One region of the Enterococcus sp. AMC1252 genome, then DNA from elsewhere that is predicted to be linked to it. Evidence: a T-box and tRNA genes for the amino acid it is inferred to sense, from the RefSeq annotation. Region 1 holds a T-box; the other holds one or more tRNA genes.
The links. The T-box of region 1 lies ahead of glyQ (glycine--tRNA ligase subunit alpha). A T-box ahead of a tRNA ligase gene usually reads a tRNA of that ligase, here a tRNA-Gly.
Positions count from the first base shown of each region.

Region 2: it has a tRNA-Gly gene. The T-box ahead of glyQ (glycine--tRNA ligase subunit alpha) is inferred to sense a tRNA for this amino acid. The anticodon was not compared.

Region 1 covers NZ_CM177097.1:1,809,835-1,813,204, forward strand. The annotation lists gene recO (DNA repair protein RecO) at 1-441, shown strand, start outside; gene AC4BB5_RS08585 (DUF5067 domain-containing protein) at 526-753, opposite strand; T-box leader at 1,414-1,581, shown strand; gene glyQ (glycine--tRNA ligase subunit alpha) at 1,854-2,762, shown strand; gene glyS (glycine--tRNA ligase subunit beta) at 2,764-3,370, shown strand, end outside.
Region 2 covers NZ_CM177097.1:3,294,147-3,297,516, reverse strand. The annotation lists rRNA gene AC4BB5_RS15670 (23S ribosomal RNA) at 1-1,225, shown strand, start outside; rRNA gene rrf (5S ribosomal RNA) at 1,323-1,438, shown strand; tRNA gene AC4BB5_RS15660 (tRNA-Val) at 1,453-1,525, shown strand; tRNA gene AC4BB5_RS15655 (tRNA-Lys) at 1,532-1,604, shown strand; tRNA gene AC4BB5_RS15650 (tRNA-Leu) at 1,617-1,698, shown strand; tRNA gene AC4BB5_RS15645 (tRNA-Thr) at 1,735-1,807, shown strand; tRNA gene AC4BB5_RS15640 (tRNA-Gly) at 1,816-1,887, shown strand; tRNA gene AC4BB5_RS15635 (tRNA-Leu) at 1,902-1,987, shown strand; tRNA gene AC4BB5_RS15630 (tRNA-Arg) at 1,998-2,071, shown strand; tRNA gene AC4BB5_RS15625 (tRNA-Pro) at 2,082-2,155, shown strand; tRNA gene AC4BB5_RS15620 (tRNA-Ala) at 2,166-2,238, shown strand; tRNA gene AC4BB5_RS15615 (tRNA-Met) at 2,257-2,330, shown strand; tRNA gene AC4BB5_RS15610 (tRNA-Ile) at 2,349-2,422, shown strand; tRNA gene AC4BB5_RS15605 (tRNA-Ser) at 2,459-2,548, shown strand; tRNA gene AC4BB5_RS15600 (tRNA-Met) at 2,610-2,683, shown strand; tRNA gene AC4BB5_RS15595 (tRNA-Asp) at 2,745-2,818, shown strand; tRNA gene AC4BB5_RS15590 (tRNA-Gly) at 2,832-2,902, shown strand; tRNA gene AC4BB5_RS15585 (tRNA-Ile) at 2,907-2,980, shown strand; tRNA gene AC4BB5_RS15580 (tRNA-Ser) at 3,001-3,088, shown strand; tRNA gene AC4BB5_RS15575 (tRNA-Glu) at 3,098-3,169, shown strand; tRNA gene AC4BB5_RS15570 (tRNA-Ser) at 3,189-3,278, shown strand; tRNA gene AC4BB5_RS15565 (tRNA-Met) at 3,340-3,370, shown strand, end outside.

The DNA.
Region 1 (3,370 bases):
TTGAATGAGAATAAAGATGCTGAGATCATTACGAATATTTTTGAAATCCAGTTATTAAGTCGTTTTGGGATTACTCCAGAGTGGCGGCATTGTAGTGTGTGCCAAGAAACTCGAGGAAAATTTGACTATTCGTCAAAGTATAGTGGAGTATTATGTGAACGACATTGGGATCTCGATAATCACCGATATCATGCTGATCCTAGAGCAATCCATTTTATTCGCCTATTTTCCGCAATTTCATATGACAAAGTTCAAGATATAAATGTTAAGTCAGAGACCAAAACGGCTATTAGAAAAACAATTGATGAATTGTACGACGAATATGTTGGAATTAATTTAAAAAGTAAAAAGTTCATTGATCAAATGAAAAGTTGGGAAGATACTTTAAAGTTGCCAACACGCGAAAAAAATGATGGTGCAGGGGATAACACTGGATCTTAGTTTTGAAATAGAAAAAAGAGACGATTCTGTCGATTACGCGAATAGTCTCTTTTTCGTATTCATTTATAGGAATGAGCAGTGCGATTACTTGATTTTAACCGAGACAGTTGTAATAACCTCAAGCATTGATATTTCTTTGATTTTTAAATCCACATGTGTTTTTGTATCATCTAATACATAAGCGGTAGCGCCTTGTGTGGTGCCGCCTTGTTTAATGTAATCAGATTGTGAATAAAGAAATGTTTTATCAAGTAGACTACCAACTTTTAAAGTTTTCAAAGTGTTAGGGTCATTGTCTTGATAAGCACTCACTGCACTATTCTATGCTGACATATTATATTCCTTTGAAGAGGTATTTGTAATATCATACTAAAAAGCAATGACTGGTTTAGTTTCATATTCATTTCCTTCTTTGCCAGGCAGGATAATTTTGATAGAAGTAATTTTAAAGTCAAGATCTTTTGTTTTAAAATTATTTTTTTAGGTAAACTTATATCTCGAGTAGTGCTTATTTCTTCTATGTCCGTTTCTTTATTTGTACTTGATGTTTCTGAAGTGTTGGCAGAACTTTCCACTGATATTCTTCAAGTGCGACTGATTGAGGTTCAGTTGCTTTTGTTGTTTGTTTGTCATCTTTCTTTTTTCTTTAGGTACAAGGGTTGCTTGATCAAAGCTTAACTTGCCGTCATTTTTTTGTCATCTAATTTAAATGATTTTTCTGTTATCTTAAATTCTTTCTTATCCCTATTTAAATTCAAAATAATTTCTTGCTTTAACTCTTTATTTTTCAGCGTTAATGTGATTCTTTCGGCAAATGCATTAACAAAACTTTCAGCAAAGAATGCTGTTATATACTGCCTACGAAGTATGTAAGATATGTACAAAGAAAGCAATTTGTGTTTAGTAGTTTGTGATAATTTAAAAAATAATTTGACATCTCATGAATCAAAGATTATCATAAGGAGTAATTAAATAAATACGTTGAAAAAGAAGAGTAAAAAGATCTGCTGTAACAGCGAGTCTGGGAAAGTGTAAGCCGGATACTAGCATCTTTTGAAGGGCGCTTTTGAGTATGTTAAAACGAAGCTGCCGGTAGTTACTATCGGAAGTAGGGTGGAACCGCGATTATTCGTCCCTATGTCTCTGAGAGGCATGGGGACTTTTTTGTTTTCTGAAATTTCTGTGTGATTTAGTTACATCATCAAAAGGAGATACGGCATGCAATTCAATACAACATTTTTACCTGCTGATTTTTCACAGAACAAGTTAAAAGGACTATCGCTTATCAAGTTGTTAGTTCAGATAAAGAATAATAAGGATCATATACAGGTGAAGTAATTGAGTTTTACTCACTTGTTACCGCATTGTAAAAGTAATCATTCGTTTATATTTTTAAATTTAGGAGGATTTTAATGGAAAAGAAACTTACTGTACAAGAAATGATTTTAACGTTACAAAAATTTTGGTCATCAAATGGCTGCATGCTGATGCAAGCTTATGATACGGAAAAAGGGGCAGGGACGATGAGTCCGTATACTTTCCTACGAGCAATCGGTCCAGAACCTTGGAATGCTGCTTATGTAGAACCTTCAAGAAGACCAGCGGATGGACGATACGGAGAAAATCCAAATCGTCTGTATCAACATCATCAATTTCAAGTAGTTATGAAGCCTTCTCCAGAAAATATTCAAGAGTTATACTTAGAAAGTTTAGAGCTCTTAGGAATCGATCCTTTAGCTCACGATATTCGTTTTGTTGAAGATAACTGGGAAAATCCTTCTATGGGATGTGCAGGTCTGGGGTGGGAAGTTTGGCTTGATGGTATGGAAATTACGCAGTTTACCTATTTCCAACAAGTAGGCGGACTAGCTTGTCATCCGGTCACTTCAGAAATTACTTACGGGATCGAACGTCTGGCATCTTATATTCAAGAAGTAGAAAGTGTTTACGATCTAGAATGGACAGAAGGGGTAAAATACGGAGAAATTTTCAATCAACCTGAGTATGAACATTCGAAGTATTCATTTGAAATCAGCAATCAAGAAATGCTATTGGAAAATTTTGATAAATTTGAAAAAGAAGCGAAACGTTGTATTGATGAAAATTTAGTTCATCCAGCCTATGATTATATCTTGAAATGTAGTCATACATTTAACTTGTTAGATGCTCGCGGTGCGGTATCTGTAACGGAACGTGCCGGATATTTAGCTCGTATCAGAAATATGGCAAAAGCCGTAGCAAAAATTTTTGTTGCAGAACGTGAAAAATTAGGATTCCCGCTTTTAAATAAAGACAATCAAACTTCTAAGGAGGCAAAATAACATGGCAAAGGACCTATTACTTGAAATTGGCTTGGAAGAAATGCCAGCCCATATTGTCAGCCCAAGTCGTTTACAATTAGAAAACAAAATAGTAAAATTCCTAGATGAAAATAAATTAACTTATGAGACTGTTCAAAGTTTTTCTACACCTCGTCGGTTAGCAGTTCGAGTGACACAATTACCAGAGCAACAAGAGGATACACACGAAGAGGTTAAAGGTCCGGCTAAAAAAATCGCCCAAGATCCTGAAGGAAATTGGAGTAAAGCAGCCCAAGGCTTTGTCAGAGGTCAAGGTTTGACTACAGATGCAATCACGTTTAAAGAATTGAATGGTGTAGAATACGTCTATGTAACAAAACATAACCACGGACAGAAAACAATCGATGTATTATCAGGGTTAAAAGAGGTTATTACAAGTTTGACTTTCCCAGTCACGATGCACTGGGCAGACTATGATTTTGAATATATCCGTCCAATTCATTGGATTGTTGCTTTATTAGATGATGAATTAATTCCATTTTCTGTTTTAGATGTAAAAACAGGCAAAAGTTCTCGAGGCCATCGTTTCTTAGGGGACGATGTAGTGTTCAATCATTCAAGTGAGTACG
Region 2 (3,370 bases), 1.5 Mb from region 1:
GCGAGCGAACTCTCGTTAAGGAACTCGGCAAAATGACCCCGTAACTTCGGGAGAAGGGGTGCTGACTTCGGTCAGCCGCAGTGAATAGGCCCAAGCGACTGTTTATCAAAAACACAGGTCTCTGCAAAATCGAAAGATGAAGTATAGGGGCTGACGCCTGCCCGGTGCTGGAAGGTTAAGAGGATGGGTTAGCTTCGGCGAAGCTCAGAATTGAAGCCCCAGTAAACGGCGGCCGTAACTATAACGGTCCTAAGGTAGCGAAATTCCTTGTCGGGTAAGTTCCGACCCGCACGAAAGGCGTAACGATTTGGGCACTGTCTCAACGAGAGACTCGGTGAAATTTTAGTACCTGTGAAGATGCAGGTTACCCGCGACAGGACGGAAAGACCCCATGGAGCTTTACTGTAGCTTGATATTGAGTGTTTGTACCACATGTACAGGATAGGTAGGAGCCGATGAACCCGGAACGCTAGTTTCGGTGGAGGCGCTGGTGGGATACTACCCTTGTGTTATGAACCCTCTAACCCGCACCACTTATCGTGGTGGGAGACAGTGTCAGGTGGGCAGTTTGACTGGGGCGGTCGCCTCCTAAAGAGTAACGGAGGCGCCCAAAGGTTCCCTCAGAATGGTTGGAAATCATTCGCAGAGTGTAAAGGCAGAAGGGAGCTTGACTGCGAGACTTACAAGTCGAGCAGGGACGAAAGTCGGGCTTAGTGATCCGGTGGTTCCGCATGGAAGGGCCATCGCTCAACGGATAAAAGCTACCCTGGGGATAACAGGCTTATCTCCCCCAAGAGTCCACATCGACGGGGAGGTTTGGCACCTCGATGTCGGCTCGTCGCATCCTGGGGCTGTAGTCGGTCCCAAGGGTTGGGCTGTTCGCCCATTAAAGCGGCACGCGAGCTGGGTTCAGAACGTCGTGAGACAGTTCGGTCCCTATCCGTCGCGGGCGTTGGAAATTTGAGAGGAGCTGTCCTTAGTACGAGAGGACCGGGATGGACTTACCGCTGGTGTACCAGTTGTTCTGCCAAGGGCATTGCTGGGTAGCTATGTAGGGAAGGGATAAACGCTGAAAGCATCTAAGTGTGAAGCCCACCTCAAGATGAGATTTCCCATTTCTTTAAGAAAGTAAGACCCCTCAGAGATGATGAGGTAGATAGGTTGGAAGTGGAAGTGCAGTGATGTACGGAGCGGACCAATACTAATCGGTCGAGGACTTAACCAAAGAAACGAAATAAAAAAGTTTTTCGGACTGTTTGATTACCTTACTTCAATCCAGTTTTGAGTGAATAATCACTCAATTGAATAGCAACAACACCCAGTGTGGTGGCGATAGCGAGAAGGATACACCTGTTCCCATGCCGAACACAGAAGTTAAGCTTCTTAGCGCCGATTGTAGTGAAGGGTTTCCCTTTGTGAGAGTAGGACGTCGCCACGCTAAAGTGTTGTCTTGGAGGTTTAGCTCAGCTGGGAGAGCACCTGCCTTACAAGCAGGGGGTCGGCGGTTCGATCCCGTCAACCTCCATTTTTTGAGCCGTTAGCTCAGTTGGTAGAGCATCTGACTTTTAATCAGAGGGTCGCAGGTTCGAGCCCTGCACGGCTCATAGGAATATTTTGCGGGTGTGGCGGAATTGGCAGACGCACTAGATTTAGGATCTAGCGCCTTACGGCGTGGGGGTTCAAGTCCCTTCACCCGCATTTTTAGTCTCGTTTTCAAAACTAGGCGATGATAACGCCGGCTTAGCTCAGTTGGTAGAGCATCTGATTTGTAATCAGAGGGTCGAGGGTTCAAATCCTTTAGCCGGCATCCAGACTGCGGAAATAGCTCAGTGGTAGAGCACCACCTTGCCAAGGTGGGGGTCGCGGGTTCGAACCCCGTTTTCCGCTTAGCTTGTTCTTTCGCCGGGGTGGCGGAACTGGCAGACGCACAGGACTTAAAATCCTGCGGTGAGTGATCACCGTACCGGTTCGATTCCGGTCCTCGGCATAGAAATGTAGCACCCATAGCTCAACTGGATAGAGTGCTTGACTACGAATCAAGAGGTTAGGGGTTCGACTCCCTTTGGGTGCATTTGTAAATACGGGAAGTAGCTCAGCTTGGTAGAGCACTTGGTTTGGGACCAAGGGGTCGCAGGTTCGAATCCTGTCTTCCCGATTTATTTTGTGGGGCCTTAGCTCAGATGGGAGAGCGCCTGCTTTGCACGCAGGAGGTCAGCGGTTCGATCCCGCTAGGCTCCATTAGTACTTTATTATTTTCGCGGTGTAGCTCAGCTGGCTAGAGCGTCCGGTTCATACCCGGGAGGTCGGGGGTTCGATCCCCTTCGCCGCGATTCCTTTTTAAGAGCCAAGGACCTTTAGCTCAGTTGGTTAGAGCAGACGGCTCATAACCGTCCGGTCGTAGGTTCGAGTCCTACAAGGTCCATTGTAGTGACATTTTGCTGATGTACTATTATATTTCGGAGGATTACCCAAGTCCGGCTGAAGGGAACGGTCTTGAAAACCGTCAGGCGGGTAAAACCGTGCAAGGGTTCGAATCCCTTATCCTCCTTACAAAGTTCCTGCAAAGGAACAATGTTACTTTTTTCTATAAGATGACTTATAGATATTATCGCGGGGTGGAGCAGTCAGGTAGCTCGTCGGGCTCATAACCCGAAGGTCGTAGGTTCAAATCCTGCCCCCGCAATTGTTTTTGAAAATTATTTTAAAAACGAAAGTAATACAAGTGATGCAATACATTTATTATTGGTTTGGTAGTTCAGCTGGTTAGAATGCCTGCCTGTCACGCAGGAGGTCGCGGGTTCGAGTCCCGTCCAGACCGTTTTAAAAGTTTTGCGGGTGTAGTTTAGTGGTAAAACCACAGCCTTCCAAGCTGTTGTCGCGAGTTCGATTCTCGTCACCCGCTTTATGGGCCTATAGCTCAGCTGGTTAGAGCGCACGCCTGATAAGCGTGAGGTCGATGGTTCGAGTCCATTTAGGCCCATTTTTTAAATTTATTTTCTTGGGGAAGTACTCAAGTGGCTGAAGAGGCGCCCCTGCTAAGGGTGTAGGTCGGGAAACCGGCGCGAGGGTTCAAATCCCTCCTTCTCCGTTTCATAGCGGCCCGTTGGTCAAGCGGTTAAGACACCGCCCTTTCACGGCGGTATCACGGGTTCGATTCCCGTACGGGTCATGTTTCTAATATTTATACCGGAGGATTACCCAAGTCCGGCTGAAGGGAACGGTCTTGAAAACCGTCAGGCGGGTAAAACCGTGCAAGGGTTCGAATCCCTTATCCTCCTTACAAAGTTCCTGCAAAGGAACAATGTTACTTTTTTCTATAAGATGACTTGTAGATATTATCGCGGGGTGGAGCAGTCAGGTAGCTCGTCGG